Regions from separate parts of the Finegoldia magna ATCC 29328 genome, predicted to be linked through region 2. Evidence: a T-box and tRNA genes for the amino acid it is inferred to sense, from the RefSeq annotation. Region 2 holds a T-box; the other holds one or more tRNA genes.

Region 1 (11,461 bases), 290 kb from region 2:
CCACCTGTAACAATAATTGCTTTCTTACCTTTCAATTCACTTAATTTTGAAAAAGTTCCTTCTCCGAAATAAATGAAACCTGGAATATGAAGTACTCCGTTTGCCATAATAAATCACTCCTTTTGTAAGTTGTACAAAAACAATATGTTTCTGCTATAATAATATTATAACAATATTTGAATCGTTTAGTCAAATAAAAAACGAAATTTTTAACAGATAAATAGTATCGTGTTAAAGTGTTTTATCATGATGAATAACAACGATATTTTAAAACGTAGTTTTATATTTTGGAAAGCGTTTCACAAAAAATTGGACAAATATATAAGGAGAGTAAAATGTCAGAAGAAAACAAAACGAAAAATGTAAAAAAGAAAATATGGATAATTTTGATAGTTGTGCTTATTTTCTTGGCATCGTGCAGTGCATTGGTGTTTAAGTCAGCAGGATTTCAAAGATTTAAGAAAAATGTAAAAAGTGAGTACAGCGGTGGAATCAAAAGAGAAATCATAATTTACAATGCAGAAGGAAAAGAAATTTTCAAAAAAGAAGGCAAATTTGATTTTACTTACGATGACAAATGTATTGAATACATCGACACGCAAACTAATTTGAAACACAACGTGTTTGCGGGAGATAATTCAACGGTAATTATTAATGAATTGAAATAATGAACACAAAAAAAGGTAGCCGTGATGGCTACCTTTTTTGATGGTGGAGATGAGGAGAATCGAACTCCTGTCCAAAAATATATCCCTAAGAACTTCTCCGAGTGCAGTCAATTAATTTTTATTCGTCGATCAAAATTTAACTGACAAAACTATGATCGATATATCCTCTTAAATAATCTCATATACCAGAGGAAAATATACGAGATGTTCCTGCTCATTAGTTGAGATTCAAAAAGAAAACGCAGGACGATTTTCTAGTTTTTGAATCGGCCGCCGTTATTAGGCAGCTAATGCGAAGTTATTATCTTCAGCGTTTATATTTAGTTGTCCTTTTTTTACGTTTGTAGACGAAAACGACTCGCTATTCAAACTTCAATATCCCTGTCGAAACCAAGACATCCCCATATTTTTACAACTATATTTTACCATAAAATGTGTAATTCTTCAAATAATTGATAAATATATGAACATATTATAAAATGTAGGTAATAATATATTTGGAGGTTTTTATGAAAATAGCAATAGCAGCCGATCACGGTGGATTTGAATTAAAAGATTCAATGGTTGAATATATAAAAAGTTTGGGAAATGAAGTTGTGGATTTGGGAACAAATTCAGCTGATTCAGTAGATTATCCAGATTATGCAAAGAAAGTTTGCGAAGAAATCCAAAAAGGAAATTCTGATTTGGGAATTTTGATTTGTGGAACAGGTATTGGCATGAGCTTGGCTGCGAACAAATTCGAAGGAATAAGAGCGGCTTGTGTGTCTGATGTGTACAGTGCGAAAATGAGCAGAAATCACAATAATGCAAATGTGCTTTGCATTGGAGCGCGTGTAATTGGAGATGAGGTTGCTAAACTTATCATCAAAACTTTCTTGGAAAATGAATTCGAAGCTGGTCGTCACCAAAGAAGAGTTGACAAGATAATGGCTTTCGAAAAAGAAAACAAGGGATTATAAAATGTCAAAAAAAGCTTTAATTATTGACGGCTCATCTCTTTTATTCAGAGGTTTTTATGCTATCAGAGATTTGACAACAAAAGATGGGATTCACACTAATGGTGTGTTTGGATTTATGAATATGTATTATTCTGTTATGGGAAAAATCAATCCAGATCTTGTAGTTGTGTGTTTTGATAGAAAAGAACCAACTTTCAGGCACGAAAAATATTCTGAATACAAGGGCAATCGTCAAGAAACTCCGGAAGAATTAATCGGCCAATTCGATATGTTAAAAGAATTGTTGAAAGCGATGGGAGTTTCATACATTGATTTGAAAGGATATGAAGCAGACGACATCGCAGGAACATTGGCAAAACAAGCTTCATCAAAAGATTACGATGTGTATTTGTTGACTGGTGACAAGGATTATTTGCAACTTATTGACGACAACACAAAAGTTGTCCTTACAAAAAGAGGAATCACTGAAACAAAAATCTACGATGTAGATGTTTTGAAAGAAGAATACGGAATTACTCCTAAACAAATGATTGATTTGAAAGGTTTGATGGGAGATAAATCGGACAATATTCCAGGAATTGATGGAGTTGGAGAAAAGACTGCACTTAAATACATTCAAAAATACGGAAGTATTGAAGGATTGTACGAGCATGTCGATGAAATTTCCGGCAAGAAAACTAAGCAAAAAGTCATTGATGGAGAAGACATTGCATATTTGAGTAGAGAACTTGGAACGATTAATACAGATGTTCCCGAAGATTTAATGGGATTTGGAATCGAGGATTGTACTATAAAAGAAGCTGACAATGATCATTTGATTGAAGTCCTTACTAAACTTGAATTCAACAGTTTTATCAAAAAACTTCCAAACGAAGAATCTAATGAAAAGTTTGAATATGAAAACTTAGATGAAAAAGTAGATGAAATTAAAGCTTATATTAAAGAGAACAAAAAGTTTACTTTTGCATTGTTCAATGATGATTATTATGTGGACAATGAGCCTGTGATTTTTGCTATTTACACTGACAAGGTGTATATTACAAGAAACGTAGAACTTGTAGAATCATTCAAGGAAGAATTCGAATCGAAAGATATCAACAAGCTTTCATTTGATATCAAACCATGTATTTATCACTTAATGCGATATGGTATCGACATTTCGTACAATTACGATGATGTTGTAATCATTGAATATTTGCTCGATCCATCCAAGACAAGTTATAGCATGGAAAGATCTGACCCGAAAGTTATCGGATATGATTTCAAGCCGCTTGAAGATATTACAGGAAAAGGCAAATCCAAGAAGACTATTTTGGAATCTGACGAGAAAGAAATCGACAATTACGTTGTGAAATACATGATGTTCACGAACAAATTGTACGAAAAGATTTCAGAAATAGAAGAAGAAGATATGATGCATCTGTACAGAGATGTTGAAATTCCTTTGATAAAAGTTTTGTGTGACATGGAATTTACGGGAGTTTGTGTCAAGAAAGAAACTTTGGTCGAGATGGGAGAACTTTTCGAAGATGAGATAAAATCAATCGAAAAAAGTGTTGAAGAACTTATCGGAAAGAAAATCAACATCAACTCATCAAAGCAATTGGCAGAAGTGTTGTTTGAAGATTTAGAGCTTCCTGTGATAAAGAAGAACAAAACGGGCCCATCGACAGACCAAGAAGTTTTGGAAGCTTTAAGTGGAAGACACGAAATTATCGACTACATCTTAAGATACCGAACAATTACGAAACTTAAAACAACATATATCGATGGAATGGTGGATTTAATCAAAAAAGACGGCAAAATCCACACGACTTTCCAACAAACTATCGCACAAACTGGAAGAATTAGCTCAACTAATCCTAACTTGCAAAACATTCCTATCAGAACTGAAGAAGGAAGACTCATTAGAAAAGCATTTGTTCCAAGCGAAGGAAATATGCTGCTGGATGCGGATTATTCCCAAATAGAGCTTAGAGTGTTGGCTGATTTGGCAAATGATGAGGTTATGCTTGATGCATTCAAGCACGGTGCGGATATTCACAGAAAAACTGCCAGCGAAGTGTTCAAGGTTGATTTTGATAAAGTAACATCACTTCAAAGATCCAACGCAAAGGCTGTAAACTTCGGTATTGTTTACGGAATTGGAGATTATTCTTTAAGTAAAGATTTGCATATAACTAGAAAAGAAGCCAAAGAATACATCGAAAATTATTTGGACACTTACAAAGGTATCAAACAATACATGGAAGATATAGTTGCAATTGGCAAGGAAAAAGGCTACGTTGAAACTATTATGAATAGAAGAAGATACATTCCAGAATTGAAATCCAAAAACTACAATGTTAGAAGTTTTGGGGAACGTGTGGCACTTAATACGCCAATCCAAGGATCAGCAGCGGATATCATCAAAGTTGCTATGGTCAAATTCTACAATAGATTGAACGAAGAAAAACTTAAAGCAAAATTGATTTTGCAGGTTCACGATGAGCTTATTGTTGATTGTCCAAAAGACGAACGAGAAAAAGTTCTTGAAATAATGAAAGATGTCATGACACATGCTGTTGATTTGAAAGTCGATATGAAGATTGATGTAAACAGTGCAGATAATTGGTATGATGCAAAATAAAAAAATCATCGTAGTTTGTGGAAATATCGCAAGCGGGAAAAGTACGGTGTGCAGAAGAATTAGAGAAAAAGGCTTTGTTGTAATAGATTTGGATGAGATTACTCACCAAATCTATGAGCAAGGTACAGATCTTTATTACAAGCTTATTGATGAGTTTGGAAAAGAAATTTTAGACGAAAATTCTGACATAGATAGAAAAAAACTTTCCAAACTTGTATTTAATTCAAAAACATTATTAAAAAAGCTTGAAGAATTGACACATACTGATATAATATTAAGAGTAGTAAAAAGAATTAAGAAGGAAAAGTCTGATTTGATTTTTCTAGAAATTTCTATGTATTTGGAAAGCAAAAATTTGGTTGACAAATATATCAACGTCGATGAAGATTGGGTAGTTGTAGCTGATAGGGACATTAGAATTCAAAGAATAATCGATAGAAACAACTTTGATTACGATACTGCGGTTACAAGAATTAATTCTCAGCTAGATTATGAGAAAAAAATTAGCGAATTTGACGAAGTTATTGTAAACAACACGACTGAATCAGATTTAATACTCAAAGTTGACGAACTAATAGATAGGGAAAAATTATGAAATTTATTAAAAGATTTTTAATCACGATTATTTCAATTATTGTGATTGTGTTTTTAGTTGGATTTGGCGTGAGTGCTTATTCTACTATGACAAGACCAGTTAAATATGTAGATTTAGTTAATACATACTCAAAAGAATACAACGTTGATCCACTTTTGGTTATGAGTGTCATTAAAGTTGAATCTAACTTTGATCCAAGTGTAAAATCAAAGGCTGGAGCTTTAGGGCTTATGCAATTGATGCCAGACACTGCTGAAAGTATTAACAATATGAGAAATACTCACTTTACAGTAGATGATTTGAAAAAACCTGACAAAAACATCGAAATGGGTACTGCATATTTATCGTACTTGTTACATCATTTCAAAAACCACGATTTGGCGATTGCTGCTTACAACGGTGGAATTGGAAATGTAAAAGAATGGTTATCGAACGAATCTTTTTCGAAAGATGGTCAAACTTTAGACGATATTCCATCTTCTGAGACGAAATACTACGTTGTAAAGGTTGAAAACCAATACAATATTTACAAAATTTTCTACGAAGATACTAAGCTAGAAGAAAATATGCACAAAAGTTTCAAAGTTTGGGCGAAAAACTACATTAAATTAATCAAAAATATTATTAACAAATATTAAAAGGCCTTTTCATAAAGGTCTTTATCACGCAGGGGTGGTGGAATGGTAGACACGCTGTCTTGAGGGGGCAGTGGGAGTAATCCCGTAAGAGTTCAAGTCTCTTTCTCTGCACCATTTTTTATTTTATTAAAGGGGTGAAAAAATGAGTTTAGAAAATCTGACTTTTAAGGGCGGATTTCACATGGATGATCATAAATCCTACACTCAAAATTGTCCTTTAGATACAAATTTTGAACCTAAAATGGTTTACATCCCATTGCATCAACACATTGGTGCGCCTTGTACACCTATAGTAAAAGTAGGCGACGAGGTTAAAGTGGGCCAAAAAATTGGTGAATCTAAAGCGACTATTTCAGCGCCTGTTCACAGTTCAGTTAGTGGAAAGGTTATGAAAATTGAGCAAATGGTATTGTCAAATGGTCAAAAAGGTGAAGTCGTAGTAATCGAATCAGACGGTTTAAACGAGTTAGGATACACTGAAACAAATGATGATTTTACACAATTATCAAAAGAAGTTATCCTAGAGAGAATAAAAGAAGCTGGTATAGTAGGTTTGGGTGGAGCAGGATTCCCTACACATCTTAAGATGAATAAAAAACCCGATGTAAAAATCGAGCAAGTTATCTTAAACGGGGCAGAATGTGAACCTTATTTAACTAGTGACCAACTTAACATGGAATTATATCCTCAAAAAGCTATCGGTGGATTGAAAATTATCATGAAATTGATGGATTGCGACAAAGGATACATAGGGGTTGAGGATAACAAACAAAAAGCTATCGGAATTTTGAAAAATGCCGCTAAGGATGAGAAAAATATTTCGATTTGCTCTGTTAAAACAAAATACCCACAAGGGGACGAAAGAAGACTTATCAATGCAATTACTGGTAAGAAGATTTCGAAAGCTCAAAGATCAAACGAAAGAGGAGTTCAAGGTTTGAATATTTCAAGTGCTATGGCGATTTACGATGCTGTAGTTCATAGTATTCCTTTGACTCATAGAATTGTGACAATGACAGGTTCAGCTATCAAAGAACCTAAAAATATATACGTTCCAGTAGGTACTAAATTCAAAGATTTAGTAGATTATTGCGACGGATTCAAAGAAACACCGTATAAGATTGTAGTTGGTGGACCTATGATGGGTGCTTGCCAATACAATTTGGAAGCTCCAACTGTTAAAACAACAGGTGGAATTATTTGCATGAACGAAAAAGATGCAACTCTTGCTTCTCCAGAACCTTGTATTAAATGTGCTAAGTGCGTGGATGTATGTCCTATCGGCTTATTACCATTGTTCTTACAATTAAAATCATTGAATGGTGATTTTGAAGGAGCAGAAAAAATGCATTTGAATGATTGTATCGAATGTGGTACTTGCAGCTATATTTGTCCATCAAACAGACCATTAGTTGAAGCAATTGTACACGCAAAGACTCAATTAAAAGCACAACAAAGGAAAAGGGGATAGTCTATGGAAAATAAAGAAATTATACAAAAAGAATACGACTTATCTCATTTAATCGTAGAAGCTGCTCCTCATCAAAGAAGTGCAGTATCTATTCAAAGAATTATGCTTGATGTTATCATCGCTTTAATTCCTGCTTTGATAGTGAGTGTTTACGAATTCGGAATGAGAAGTTTAGTTTTGGTATTATCAGCAGTTATAGCTTGTGTATTATCAGAATATTGTTATCAAAAAATAATGAAACAACCTTCTACAATTAGCGATTTATCAGCTGTTGTAACAGGTATGCTTTTGGCTTACAACGTTCCAGTTACTTTGCCAATTCCAATGATTGTTATAGGATCGGTATTTTCAATCATAATTGTAAAACAATTATTTGGAGGAATTGGTTCAAACTTCATGAACCCTGCATTAGCAGGACGTGCTTTCTTGATGGCAAGTTGGGCACAAGCAATGAGTAACTACACTGCTCCACTAACACAAAAAGCAGTGGACGCTGAAAGTTATGCGACAGTTTTATCAGGCGGTCAACCAGTTGGTTTTATGAATGCCATCATAGGACACATGGGTGGTACAATCGGGGAAGTAAGTGCAATAGCATTACTTATCGGTGTAGCTTATCTATTATACAGAAGAGTAATCAATCTTAGAATTCCATTAGTTTACATCGCAACAACATTTGTTACATTACTTATTTGTGGCGTAGGAATTCAAGACGCTTTTATGAACATATTTATTGGTGGTTTAATCTTGGGAGCATTCTACATGGCTACAGATTATTCAACTAGTCCAGTTACTCCAAAAGGACAAATTATATTTGCTATTGGTTGTGGTTTCTTCACAGCGATTATAAGACAATTTGGTAACCTTCCAGAAGGTGTATCTTATGCGATAATCTTCATGAACTGTGCTGTACCATTTATCGATCAATATACAGTTCCAACACCAATTGGTAGAGGAGGTAAACAAGGAATATGAGAAGTTCAATAAATTTAGCTATTAGATTGTTCATAATAACAGCAATAAGTGCGTTAGTGCTTGCATTTGCAAACCAAGTTACAGAACCGATTATCGAAGCTAAGAGATTAGAAAATTATAAAAAATCTTTGAAAGTAGCTTTTCCTGAAGCGGAATCTTTTAAACCACTTGATGAAGCAAAAATCAAAGATTTGAAAGCAAAAGACGAAAATTTAGATGACGTACAAGAAGCTATCAAAGGTGGAAAACCTGTAGGTCATGTATACAAAGCAATTGGAGCTGGTGGATATTCAGGAAATGTTGTTTTCGTATTTGGTGTAAACAATGAAAATAAAATCGTTGGATATTCAATTCTTGAATCACAAGAAACTCCAGGAATTGGAAGTAGAATTGGAGATCCAGAATTCGTAAATTCAGTTATTGGAAAATCTATGGAAAAAGAAATATCAGCTGTGAAAAAACCACAAGCTGACAACGAAATTCAAGCTCTAAGTGGTGCAACTTATTCCACTACAGCAGCCAAAAACGCATTGAACGTAGCTCAAAAAGCCAATGCGGGATTAAAATAGGAGGGAAATTATGGAAAAAGGTAAAGCGGCTAAAGTTTTCAAAAGCAGCATTCTTAAGAACAACCCAGTTTTAATCCAATTGGTAGGTTTGTGTTCTGTACTGGGTGTATCAACATCTGTAGAAAATGCAATTGGTATGACTGCGGCGTTCGCGTTTGTTTTGATTTGTTCAAACATAGTAATATCATTACTTAGAAATTTTATTCCGGATAAAGTAAGAATTCCGGCATATATCGTTGTAATCGCAACATTCGTAACATTAGTTTCAATGATGCTTCAAGCATTTGTTCCAGCATTATACAGTTCGTTAGGAGCATTCGTTCCTCTAATCGTTGTAAACTGTATAATCTTAGCGAGAGCCGAATCTTTTGCATCTAAAAATGGTGTATTCTTATCATTGTTAGATGGTATCTCAAATGCATTGGGATATGGTATTGTAATCGTATTGGTTGCATTCATCAGAGAGTTATTAGGCTCAGGAAAAATCTTAGGAAAACTTGTAATAGGAGATATTCCTCCAATTGGTATTATGTCAGCAGCTCCAGGAGCATTCATAGTACTTGGAATATTGTTAGCTACTTACAATTCTTTCTTATCAAGACAAGAAAGAAAGAAGAACAATATGAGAGGTGAAGACTAATGTTAGCAAATGTTTTTAAAATAATAGTTCTTTACTTATTAGTAAACAACTACGTATTTGGTCAATTCTTAGGACTTTGCCCATTGATAGGTGTATCTTCAAAAACAGAAACAGCTATTGGTATGGGTATGGCAGTATTCTTCGTTATCACAATAGCATCTGTCGTTACTTACGTTCTACAAATTCAAATACTAGAAAGATTTCACATTGAATACTTACAAACGATAGTGTTCATATTGGTTATTGCGACATTGGTACAATTCGTAGAAATGGCATTAAAGAAAATGAGTCCAAACTTGTACTCCGCACTTGGTGTGTTCTTGCCTCTTATAACTACAAACTGTATAGTATTGGGTGTTGCATTAGCAAACGTAAAAGAAAAATACAACTTAATTGAAACATTAGCAAGTGCTATCGGTGCTTCACTAGGTTTCATTTTAGCGATAACTTTATTAGCTGCAATCAGAGAAAGAATCGCAATGAACAAAAATATTCCTGAAAGTTTTAAAGGTGTACCAATCGCATTTATTACTATTGGATTAATGGCGATGACATTCTTCGGATTCGGCGGATTGGTATAGGAGGTAATAAATGACAATTTTAACTCCATTTATAATCTTGGGAGCACTAGGAATTTTATTTGCATTGCTTTTGGGTTTTGCATCTAAAAAATTCGAAGTTCAAGTTGATAGAAGAGTACTTAAAGTAAGAGAAATGTTACCTGGCGCAAACTGTGGTGCCTGTGGATTTCCAGGTTGCGATGGACTTGCAGATGCCATCGTAAACAAAGGAGCACCTTGTAATTCTTGTCCAGTTGGTGGAAAAGAAACTGCCGAAAAACTAGCAGCATTCATGGGAGCTGACGCAGTGGATTCTGCAAAGCAAGTTGCATGTGTAATGTGCCAAGGAACTCCAGAATACGCTACTGAAAAATTCAAATACAAAGGTATTATGGATTGTAGAGTTAACCACAATCTTCAAGGTGGAAGCAAAACTTGTCCAGACGGATGTTTGGGTTGCGGAACTTGTGTAGATGTGTGTGACTTCGATGCGATTCACATTGTAAATGGCATTGCATTAGTAGACAAAGAAAAATGTACATCTTGTAAAAAATGTATTGAAATTTGTCCAAGAAATATTATTAAACTTGTTGACTATGATCAAGACGTTTATGTAAGATGTAACAGTCACGATAAAGGTAAAGATGTAAGACAATACTGTAAAGTTGGATGTATTGCTTGTGGAATTTGCGCTAAGATGTGTCCAGATGGATTCAGCGTTGAAGATAACTTAGCTCACTTCAACAATGCTGAAGGATTAGATCCAGAACAAGTTCAAAAAGCAGTAGACAAATGTCCTACAAAAGCTATTTATCCAGGACTAAAAATAAAAGAAGAACAAGCTAAAGCAAAAGCTCAAGAAGCTGCTGTTAAAGAAGCTTAATATTTTACAGACCGTAAATTTTACGGTCTGTTTTTTTGAGATTAATTATTATAAATTTAACGAATAAAAATAACGCAACAATGAAATTGAAAATAAAATTTAATTAAAAGTTTAAAATAAAAAAGTATCGGGTATAATCTTAAGAAGCTAAAATCTATTTGGCTAATAAAATTAAGGAGCAAAGTATGGGAGAATATTTAGTTTTCATAGGAATATTAATTATTGTCGTTGGATTCGCACTAAAACTAGATGTTTTGGGAATAGTTCTCTTGGCAGGTCTTGTTACAGGTCTTGCAGGAGGTCTCGGATTAGCAGGCACTTTGAAAATTATGGGAGAGGGATTTGTCAACAATAGACTGATGAGTTTGTTCTTGATTTCATTCCCTGTTATCGCGATTATGGAACGATACGGACTAAAGGAAAAGGCTAGAGATTTTATATCGAAATTTAAAATGGCTAGTGCAGCGTCTGTTTTATGGATTTATTTATTCATTAGATGGATAGCAGCTGCTTTTTCTTTAAGACTTGGTGGACACGTTCAATTTATACGTCCATTGATTTTACCAATGGCAGAAGGTGCTGCAAGAAAGAAAGTTGATTTGACAGAAGTTAGACTTGATGAATTAAAAGGTCTTGCTGCTGCTGTAGAAAACTATGGTAACTTCTACGGACAAAATATATTTCCATTGGCATCTGGTGTACTTTTAATGCAAACTACTTTAAAAGATGCAGGATTCCCATTGGACACGGCAGAAATAGCTAAATGGTCTATATTTGCAGGTGTTAGTATGTTGATTATTGCACTTATACAATGTGCTGTTTTTGAAATGAAACTTAGAAAGGATATGAAAAATGCTTGATTTTTTTGTAG
Region 2 (11,461 bases):
TTGAAACCGCTTCAAAATGTGTGATATCAAATCTTAATCTTTCTCCATCAACGTAAGATCCAGCTTGATTAACATGATCTCCTACAACATCTTTTAAAGCTTGATGCAATAAGTGTGTTGCAGAGTGGTTTTTCATAATATCTCTTCTGTTAAGTTCATCTACTTCTATTGTAACTTTGTCACCTACGTGTAAACTTCCTTCAGTAACTTTAACGTAGTGCAAGAATACTTTCTTTCCTGTTTTCTTAGTGTCGTACACTTCAGCTTTGAAATTGTCATTATAGATAATTCCTTTGTCACCTACTTGTCCACCACCTTCTCCATAGAAAGTTGTACAATCTAATACTATTATACCCATTTGTCCGGCTTTTAAATTATTTTCATCTTCACCGTAAATTTCTATAACTTTACTTTCATCTTTTAATGAATTATATCCGTCAAATTTTGTTTCTGGAAGTTCTTCGCCATATTTTTTGTCAGAAGACCAACCCATATTAGATTCATTTCTTGATCCCCTAGCTCTTTCTTTTTGTTCTTCCATTAATTTTTTAAATTGAACTTCATCTACAGTCTTATTAACTTCACCGACTAATTCCTTAGTTAAATCTATTGGGAATCCGTAAGTGTCATATAACTTGAATGCATTTTCACCACTAAATACATCTGAATCTGTTTCTTTCAACATAGAATCTAAAATATTCAATCCCAAATCCAAAGTTTCTTGGAATTTCTTTTCTTCGGCATTAGCTATTTTAACAATTCTATCTCTATCTTCTTTTAATTCAGGATATCCTGATTCATAAACTTTAATACATGAATCGATAACTTTTTCTATGAAGCTATCGTTTATTCCCAATAATTTTCCATGTCTACAAGCTCTTCTTATAAGTCTTCTTAGTACATATCCTCTTTGTTCATTACTTGGGATTACTCCATCATAGATTAAGAATGTCATAGCACGTACGTGGTCTGCAATAATTCTAATGGAAACATCGTTCTTGTGATTTTCTTTATATTTTACACCTGAAATTTCTTCAATAGTTTTGATTATATCTTTTACAAGTCCAATTTCAAAAATGTTGTCAGCATTTTCCAAAACCATTGTAATTCTTTCAAGACCCATTCCAGTATCTATATTTGGATGAGCAATTCTTTCGTATTTTCCATCTGCTGTTTTGTTAAATTGTGTGAAAACCAAATTCCATACTTCCAAGAATCTTTCGCCTTCATCACCTGGTTTTGCATCTTCTCTAGGATCAAATTCAAATCCTCTGTCTACGTGAATTTCAGAGCATGGTCCACAAGGTCCTTGATCTAACTCCCAGAAGTTATCAGCTTTTCCTAATTTAACAACTCTTTCTGGACTAATCCCAACTTCATTAACCCATATATTATAAGCTTCTTCATCTTCTTCATAGACACTTACCCACAAAATATCTTTTGGAACTTCTAATTCATTTGTCAAGAAATCCCATGCCCATGTAATTGCTTCTCTTTTGAAATAATCTCCAAAAGAAAAATTACCAAGCATTTCGAAAAAAGTACCATGTCTTTGTGTTTTTCCTACTTCATCTATATCTGCTGTTCTAATACATCTTTGTGAAGATGTTGCTCTGTCTTTTTTAAGTTTTTTCTCACCTGTAAAGTATTTTTTCAATGGTGCCATACCAGCATTTATAAGCAAAAGACTCTTATCATCTTGTGGAATAAGAGGAAATGATTTAATAACAAGATGTCCTCTTTCACCAAAATAATCTAAGAATTTTTTTCTAATTTCATTTAAACCGTAATTTTTCATTATAACCTCACTAATTTTTAAAAAACATTTTAATTTTATCTTTAAAATGTAAATATAATATTTTAATTGTAGCAACGAATGGAACTGATAAAATCATACCTACAACTCCAAACATTCCACCACCTATTATCAAACTAACAATTACTAACAATGGATTAATACCAATTTTTGAACCCAACAATTTAGGTGCAAGTATGTTGTTTTCAACCCATTGTATAGATACGAATACAATTACAACAACCACAGCTTTTATTGGGCTGTCTAAAAAAGCCAATATAAAAGCTGGTGTTACCGCTATAAAAGGGCCAATATAAGGAATAATATCTCCTACCATAGTAAGTATTCCTATGATAATCGCAAAATCAACTCTCATTATAATTAAAGCAATAGCTGTAAGCACTCCTACAAATATCGCCATTATTAATCTACCACGAATGAATTCGCTGTAAGCTTTATCCATATCATTGCAAACGCTCAAAAACTTGTCTTTATTTTTATTTGGTATAAATCCCATTATAAAATCAATGCATTTTTCTTTATCCAATAACATATAAAAACTAACAACAGGAATTAAAATAATTCTAAGTAAATTAGTAAAAATACTTCCTGTAATATTTCCTGTTTGTGATAACATGTCCAATATCGAAGTTTGAATTGTCCCAAGTTTTTGATTAACTGTTTGCATCGCATTGGACATTATTTTGCTTACATTAGGATACTCTTTGAATATTTTTCTATTAAAATCATTTACTTTTATAGAAATATCGGCCATAAAACCAGGTAAACTAATTATCATTTTTTTGATTTGTTGAATAGTTTGAGGAACAACAATCATTCCTAATAATATTATCAAAAATATTACTATGACATATATTATTAAAATTGCAAACGACCTTCTGATTCCTTTATTTTCAAAGTACTTAACCAAAGGATTGATAATGTATGAAAGTATTATTCCTATCAATAAAGTATTGATAGTGTGATAAATTACAGGATACTTTGAAAATAAAGCCAATAATCCCAATAGAATAAGTATCAATATAGTAGTTTTTTTTATTTTATGGAAATTAAATACAATTTTGTATTTCTCATCTACCTTACTATTTCCCACAGTAATCAAAAAATACGTTCCAAATACCATGAAAATAATAGTTATAAATACTAATGCATTGTGTAGAAATTCAGAATTAATAATCATATCTATTTCTCTTTGCTAATCAGGTCTTGTAAACTTACGTTTTTAATACTATTAATCATATCGTCATGCATTTGAGTCCAAATAAGTCTAGATGGACAAGTATCTTCTCTTGAACATAGTCCAGGAACTACAGAGCATTCTGTCACTCCAAAGAACTCTTCCAAGCACTCCAAGATTTCGGCAACCGAAATTTCTTTTGGTGATTTTTTTAATAAATAACCACCTTGTACACCTCTAACAGAAATTACTAAATCTTGTTTTTTTAATTCTCGAATAAGTTGTTCTAAATAATTATTACTAAGTCCTGTAGCTTTTGATATTTCATTCAAACTAACTGGATTATCTCCATATTTTTTGCCTAAATATATCATTGCCGCAAGCCCATATCTTCCTCTAGTAGATAATCTCATAAGCCCTCCTATTTATGATAAATTTTATCATAGTAAAATAGTTGTGTAAATATCCTATGTCAATAATAATAGTAGATTAAGATAACTCAATCTACTATTACCAAAATTATTTTACAATTATATTAAAAATTCTTCCTTTAACATAAATTTTCTTAACTACATTTTTGTTTTCAAGATATTTTGCAACAACATCATCCTTAACAGCTTTTTCATAAACTTCATCTTCTGAAGCTTCTCTATTTATTTCTACTGTTGCTCTTAATTTACCATTCACTTGGATAGGAAGTTCTATGACATCTAGGATAGTCTTTGATTCATCATATTCAGGCCAGCTAGATTCATGAACATATCCTTCATATCCCATTCTTTGCCAAATTTCTTCTGTAATATGTGGACACACTGGATTTAATAATATCAAGAAAATTTTAAATTGTTCCTTGGAGATTTTGTCTAAGTTGTTGAATTCATTCAATAATGTCATAAGTTGTGCAATCGCTGTATTGAATTTCAAATTTTCATAATCTTCACTAACTTTTTTAATAGTTTGGTGAATCAGAGTTTCCATTTTTTCAAAATTAGAATCGCCGTCAACTAAATCTTGTGTTCTCCAAACTTTATCCAAGAATTTTCTACAACCTTTAACTCCATTTTCTGACCATGGAGCTGATTTTTCAAAATCTCCAATAAACATTTCATAACATCTCAAAGTATCTGCACCGAAATCTCTAACTATATCATCTGGATTTACGACATTACCACGAGACTTACTCATTTTTTCATTATTGTCCCCTAAAATCATTCCATGGCTAGTTCTCTTCATGTATGGTTCTTTTGTAGGAACTACTCCGATATCATACAAGAATTTATGCCAAAATCTAGAATACAATAAGTGAAGTGTAGTGTGTTCCATTCCACCGTTGTACCAATCTACAGGTGTATAATAGTCTAAGTTTTCTTTGCTAGCTATAGCTTCATCATTGTGTGGATCAGTATATCTTAAATAATACCAAGAAGATCCAGCCCATTGTGGCATTGTATCAGTTTCTCTAACCGCATCTCTGCCACATTTTGGACATTTTGTGTGAACAAAATCATCTATTTTTGATAGTGGAGATTCTCCATTATCTGTTGGTTCATAATTATCTACCTTTGGTAATACCAATGGCAAATCTTTCTCATCCAATGGAACCCATCCACAATGCTCACAGTAAACCAATGGAATTGGCTCTCCCCAATACCTTTGTCTTGAAAATACCCAGTCTCTTAATTTGTAATTTGTTTTCTTATGACCTATTTCTTTTTCTTCAATGTATTCATACATTTTTTCTTTTGCTTCATCTACAGTCAAGCCATTTAAAAATCCTGAATTAATAAGATTTCCTTCATTTGTTTCCGTGAATGCGCAATTTTGTATGTCAGATCCTTCAATTACAGGAATCATTTCAATGTTGAATTTTTTAGCAAATTCGTAGTCCCTATCATCATGGGCAGGAACTGCCATGATAGCACCTGTTCCGTAAGTCATCAATACATAATCTGAAACATAAACAGGGATTTCTTTGTTTGTCAAAGGATTAATAGCTGTTAATCCATCAATTTTATATCCTGTTTTTTCTTTAGATAAATCTGTTCTTTCTAATTCTGATTTTTTAGCAACTTCTGACCTATAGCTTCTAATTTCATCAATGTTTTTAATTCTATCACTATATTTTTCAATCAAAGGATGATCAACTGAAATAACCATGTAAGTAGCACCAAATATAGTATCTGCTCTTGTTGTAAATACAGTGATTTTTTCATCAACTTCTTTTACCGCAAAATTAATTTCTGCTCCATATGATCTTCCAATCCAATTGATTTGTTGAGATTTAATTCTATCAAAATAATCAACATCTTTTAAATCATCAATAAGTCTGTCAGCGTACTCAGTAATTTTAAGCATCCATTGGTTCTTAACTTTTCTGACAACTTGACCACCACATCTTTCGCAGTGACCATTGATTACTTCTTCATTTGCAAGTCCAGTTTTACATGATGGACACCAATTAATAGGCATTTCTTTTTTATAAGCAAGTCCTTTTTTGAACATTTGAATGAAAATCCATTGAGTCCATTTATAATAATCTGGATCTGTTGTGTTTATTTCTCTATCCCAATCAAAAGAAAATCCGATTGATTGCATTTGTCTTTTGAAGTTTTTTATATTATTTTCAGTAACAACTTCAGGTCTTATTTTATTCTTAATAGCAAAATTTTCTGTTGGAAGTCCAAAAGCATCCCAACCCATAGGATATAAAACATTGTATCCTTGCATTCTTCTTTTTCTTGAAACAATATCTAGTGCAGTGTATGGTCTTGGATGACCTACGTGTAATCCTTGTCCAGATGGATAAGGAAACTCTACTAATGCGTAAAATCTTTTTTTAGATTTATCATCAGAAGTTTTAAAAGTTTTGTTTTCTTCCCAATATTTTTGCCACTTTTTCTCAATTGAATTCGGATTATATTTATCCATTTTTACCTCCAAATAATAAAAAATTCGCCTCTTGCATAGAAGAGACGAAATAAAATTCCGCGGTACCACTCTTATTGGTTAATCCCACTCAAATCTTTAACGCAGATATACGAATATTCTTTTAATAAACAAGTTCAATAACCTTAAATATTGATTCGCACCGCCCATCAACTCTCTGAAATTTTTTAATTATTTACTACTTTTATTCAAATATTATTATAAAAACTTATTACTATGATACCACATCAAAGAATTAAATACAATATTAATATTCACAATGTCCAACAGTTCTTGGGAACGGAATGACATCTCTTATATTTGACATTCCTGTCATGTACATTACCATTCTTTCAAATCCAAGTCCAAATCCGCCGTGTTTAACCCCACCGTATTTTCTTAAATCAAGATACCATTTATATTCTTCTTTGTTGAAACCTAGCTCATCCATTTTTTGATCCAATAATTCAAATCTTTCTTCTCTTTGGCTTCCACCAATTAACTCACCAATTCCTGGAACTAAAAGGTCAGTTGCAGCAACTGTTTTTTTGTCGTCATTAAGTCTCATGTAAAAAGCTTTGATTTCTTTTGGATAATCAGTAACAAACACTGGACCGTCAACAACTTTTTCACTCAAATATTTTTCGTGTTCTGTTTGTAGATCCATTCCCCATTTAACAGGGTATTCAAACTTTTCTCCTGATTTTTTTAGAATATCAATAGCTTCAGTATAAGTTAATTTTTTGAATGATTTGTTTGCAACTTTTGTCAATCTTTCAATCAAGTTCTTGTCTACAAAACTATTAAAGAATTTAATTTCCTCTTCACAATTTTCCATAACATCTTTTATGATATATCTAACCATATCTTCGGCTAAGCTACACACATCATCCAAATCTGCGAAACATATTTCAGGTTCCATCATCCAAAATTCTGCCGCATGTCTAGGAGTATTAGAATGTTCACTTCTAAAAGTTGGTCCAAATGTATATACATTTCTGAAAGCTAGTGCGTAAGCTTCTGCTTGCAATTGACCACTTACAGTTAAGTTAGTAGATTTTGAGAAGAAATCTTGTGTGAAATCAACATTTCCGTCATCATCTTTTGGAAGATTATCCAAATCCAATGTTGTAACTCTGAACATTTCTCCAGCACCTTCAGCATCACTGCCTGTTATAATTGGAGTATGAACATAAACGAATCCTCTTTCATTAAAGAATTTATGAATAGCAAATGCTAATCTGCTTCTAACTCTAAATACAGCATTAAATGTATTTGTTCTTGGTCTTAAGTGTAAAATTGTTCTCAAAAATTCAAATGTATGTCTTTTCTTTTGTAGTGGATAATCATCAGTAGATTCTCCTTCTACAATAACTTTTGACGCTTGAATTTCAAATGGTTGCTTAGAATTTGGAGTCAAAACTAATTTACCTACAACAATAATTGCAGAGCTTAGTTTTAACTTTTCAGCCCTTTCAAAATCCTCATTATCTTTTCCTACAACAATTTGAACAGGATTGAAGAAAGTTCCGTCATTTAGTTCAATAAAACCAACATTTTTACTAAATCTTGAGTTTTTAATCCAACCTCCAACTTCAACTTCTTTGTCAGAATACTTTTCGTAATCTTTAATCAAATCTTTAATTAATATCATTCTTTACTCCTTATTTTTTTATATATTTTGCTTTCAAATCCAATATCTTTTGGATCGTAATATTTTTGATTTTTCAATTCGTCAGGTAAGTATTGTTGATACGAATCGTCACTGTGTGGATATTTGTATCCTAGACCTCTATTCAACGATTTTGCTCCATAATAGTGAGCGTCTTTTAAATGACTAGGAACATCGTAAATCTTGTTTTGGCGAATATCTTCCAATGCCTTATCGATCGCTATATATGATGTATTAGATTTTTCACTTGATGCAAGATAGATTACACCATTCGATAAATTTATCCTACATTCTGGTAGCCCTATTAAATTAACTGCGTTAAATACATTAATAGCCACAGTCAAAGCCTCAGGATTTGCGAGTCCAATATCTTCTGATGCAAAAATCACCATTCTTCTGGCAATAAATTTAGGATCTTCACCGCTTTCAATCATTCTTGCTAAGTAATATAAAGCTGCGTCAATATCAGAACCTCTCATAGATTTAATAAATGCAGATATAACATTATAGTGATCTTCTTCTTTATCGTATTTCAAAACAGGTTTAAATACAGAATTTTTAATTGCATCTTCATCTATAATTAAGCAACCATTAACTTGATCTGTGCTCTCGACTGCAATCTCTAGAGCATTCAATGCACTTCTCGCATCCCCATTTGCAGAATTTACGAGAACATCAATTGCTTTTTCATCTATTTGAATGTTCATTTCTTTTAATTTTTTATCTTCTGTAAGTGCGTTTTCTATAATATTTCTAATATCATTATCAGTCAACGGTTTCAATTCGATAATTTGACATCTAGATAAAAGAGCTTTGTTCACTTCAAAGAATGGATTTTCTGTTGTGGCACCTATCAAAGTAATTGTTCCATCTTCAACATATCCTAACAATGCGTCTTGTTGCGATTTGTTAAATCTATGAATTTCATCAATAAACAAAACAGTTTTTTTGTTATACATGCTCAAATTAGTCTTAGCAGTTGAAATAACTTCTCTAATGTCTTTAACTCCATTTGAAATCGCAGATAATCTTTCGAATAAAGAATTAGTTTGATTCGAAATAATTTCTGCCAAGGTTGTTTTTCCAGTTCCAGGTGGTCCGTAAAAAATCATAGAAGGAATTTTATCAGCCTTTATCAATCTATTCAAAAGCTTTCCTTCGCCAACCACGTGAGATTGTCCAAAATATTTATCCAAACTTTTTGGTCTAAGTCTATTTGCTAACGGTGAACTATTTTCTTTTTGTAATTGTAAATTATATTCAAATAAATCCAAAATATTTCCCCTTTAACATTTATTTTATTTATATCTTACCATAAAAATTAAATATCGTTAAATAAAAATTAAAGGTCGGATATTTACCCGACCTTATTCATTATCTAATTTTGATATTTCCTCGTTAAAAGATTTAACATCTGTAAATTCTCTATACACAGAAGCAAAACGAATATATGCAACCTTGTCAATTTTCTTAAGCTTTTTCATTATTAATTCACCTATTTCAGATGAATCTACCTCCCTTTTATTGCTATGTGTTAATTCAACTTCTATCTCTTTAGTAGCCTCAAGCAACACTGAATCTGGAACAGGTCTTTTTTCACAAGACTTTTTCATTCCACGATACACTTTATCTCTATCAAAAGCTTCTCTGTTTTTATCTTTTTTTACCACTGTAAGATTATTAAAGTCATATCTTTCATAAGTAGTAAATCTTTTGTGGCAAGAAATACATTCTCTTCTTCGTCTAACAATTTTGTCGTCTTCAGATGCTCTAGTATCTACAACTTTTGTATCAGATGCATTACAGAACGGACATTTCATTAGAATCCTCTTCTCTTCAAGAATGAAGGTATTTCTATATCATCATGATCTTTTTCAGAAGTTTCTTCTGATTTTTGAGAAACTGGATCAGACTTTTTATTTGATTTTAATTTGTTAGCCATTGGGTTATCAGAATCAAATCCTGTTGCAATTACAGTAATTTTGATATCGTCACCTAAAGACTCATCAATACCAGCACCAAATATAATATTAGCGTCTGGATCTACTTCTTCTCTGATTAATTCTGCAGCTTCATTAACTTCGAATAATCCTAATTCTTTTCCTGTAACATTAATCAAAACAGCTTTTGCTCCTCCGATTGATGTTTCTAATAATGGAGATTTTACTGCAAGTTTTGCAGCTTCCATAGCTCTGTTGTCTCCATTCGCTTTACCAATACCCATGTGAGCAATTCCTTGGTTTAGCATAATGGATCTAACATCAGCAAAGTCCAAGTTAATTAAGTTAGGTACAGCAATTAAATCAGAGATACCTTGAATACCATCCATCAAAACTTCATCAGCCATCATAAAAGCTTCTGACATTGTTGTTCTCTTGTCTGAAATTTGTAATAATTTATCATTAGGAATTATTACCAATGTATCAACTTTTCCCTTTAAAGCTTCGATACCTTGTTCAGCCTGCATTTGTCTTTTTCTTCCTTCAAAAGTAAATGGTTTTGTTACAACGCCAACTGTAAGAATTCCTTTTTCTTTTGCAATTTGTGCAACTACAGGTGCAGCACCAGTACCAGTTCCGCCACCCATACCAGCAGTTACAAATACCATGTCTGTTTTATCAAGTGCTTCTTCGATTTCGTTTCTACTTTCTTCAGCAGCTTTCATACCAACTGCAGGATTAGCTCCGGCTCCCAAACCCTTAGTAATCTTGCTTCCGATTTGTAATTTAGTATTAATATCTAAATTATTTAAAATTTGTTTGTCAGTATTTACCGCTACGAATTCAACGCCTTGTAAACCTTCTTCTTTCATTCTCTTGACAGCGTTATTTCCACCGCCACCAACACCAATTACTTTGATTTTTGCTAAATCATTATCTTCTAGTTCCATATCAAAAGTCATAACATCCTCCTAATTCGTAATTAAAATTTATTTCAATCTCTATGATTTAATTATACTACAAGTTCAACGTTTTTTTGTTAAAAACCTGCTTTTGTCTCACACTGTAGCGTTGTTGTATCTATAGTATAATTTTTCTAAAATTTCTTTTTTGTTGTTTGTATCTAGCATTTCTATTTTGTATTATTATTGCTTTGTATCCTTTTGGCGACGCTTGTAATAATTTGATAATGTTTCCAGTTTTGTATCATGTTTTTCTTTAATGTATTATAAATACACCTTATTTTCAATGTGTATCTTGCTTTATTTCTTTACGATGATTTACAGAAACTGTATTTACTCACTTTGTTCTGCATTTTCTTTTATCAAAAATGGTTTTTTAGGATCTTTAGTATCTACTATTTTTGTGTTTATACTTTTAGTACTAATTTCATTCAAAATTTTTGAAATATTATTAGATTTCTTTTCTGAATCATTTAAATCTCCAAAAAACACGCTTATTTCATTTTTTGTAAGCAAAGTTATATCACTTGCATTGTAAACATTAATTTCAGTTAATTGATTTAAAACTTTATGAGAAAAAAGATTCTTCAAAAATTCGTAAAACTTTTCATCTGATTCTAAATTATTTATTTTCGACAAATTTTCATTTGCTCCAACTATCTTAACAATCTTAGAATAATCAATTCTATCTTTGTTCTTTACCACATTAAAATCAGAATCTACAAAAAACTTATCCTTTCCAATTTCAAAATAACAAATATCTTTCGTTTCTTCTACTGTTACTTCTATGGTATTCGGATAAATTTTCTTGATATTCGCACTTCTAATATAAATATCTTTACTAATTTTAGTTTGTAATTTATTCTTGTTAAATCTAAAAATATTTTCTCCTAATGAGTAATTAGCATAATTTTTTATTTCAGATAATTTTACTATTTTATTGTTTTTAACCTTTATTGTTTTTATTGA

The links. The T-box of region 2 lies ahead of leuS (leucine--tRNA ligase). A T-box ahead of a tRNA ligase gene usually reads a tRNA of that ligase, here a tRNA-Leu.
Region 1: it encodes a tRNA-Leu, which carries the amino acid that the T-box ahead of leuS (leucine--tRNA ligase) is inferred to sense. The anticodon was not compared.

Annotation. Positions count from the first base shown of each region.
Region 1 is NC_010376.1:396,289-407,749, forward strand. Features, by position in the region: gene FMG_RS01815 (iron-containing alcohol dehydrogenase) at 1-107, opposite strand, end outside; gene FMG_RS01820 (hypothetical protein) at 336-668, shown strand; RNA gene ssrA (transfer-messenger RNA) at 710-1,071, opposite strand; gene rpiB (ribose 5-phosphate isomerase B) at 1,178-1,630, shown strand; gene polA (DNA polymerase I) at 1,632-4,259, shown strand; gene coaE (dephospho-CoA kinase) at 4,246-4,854, shown strand; gene FMG_RS01840 (lytic transglycosylase domain-containing protein) at 4,851-5,492, shown strand; tRNA gene FMG_RS01845 (tRNA-Leu) at 5,521-5,606, shown strand; gene rsxC (electron transport complex subunit RsxC) at 5,635-6,963, shown strand; gene FMG_RS01855 (RnfABCDGE type electron transport complex subunit D) at 6,967-7,938, shown strand; gene FMG_RS01860 (FMN-binding protein) at 7,935-8,507, shown strand; gene rsxE (electron transport complex subunit RsxE) at 8,518-9,147, shown strand; gene FMG_RS01870 (electron transport complex protein RnfA) at 9,147-9,728, shown strand; gene FMG_RS01875 (RnfABCDGE type electron transport complex subunit B) at 9,739-10,590, shown strand; gene FMG_RS01880 (DUF969 domain-containing protein) at 10,776-11,450, shown strand; gene FMG_RS01885 (DUF979 domain-containing protein) at 11,443-11,461, shown strand, end outside.
Region 2 is NC_010376.1:682,501-693,961, reverse strand. Features, by position in the region: gene alaS (alanine--tRNA ligase) at 1-1,798, opposite strand, end outside; gene FMG_RS03390 (AI-2E family transporter) at 1,809-2,996, opposite strand; gene FMG_RS03385 (RrF2 family transcriptional regulator) at 2,999-3,406, opposite strand; gene leuS (leucine--tRNA ligase) at 3,513-5,921, opposite strand; T-box leader at 5,959-6,138, opposite strand; gene asnS (asparagine--tRNA ligase) at 6,187-7,572, opposite strand; gene FMG_RS03370 (replication-associated recombination protein A) at 7,569-8,864, opposite strand; gene nrdR (transcriptional regulator NrdR) at 8,958-9,410, opposite strand; gene ftsZ (cell division protein FtsZ) at 9,410-10,492, opposite strand; gene FMG_RS03355 (cell division protein FtsQ/DivIB) at 10,826-11,461, opposite strand, start outside.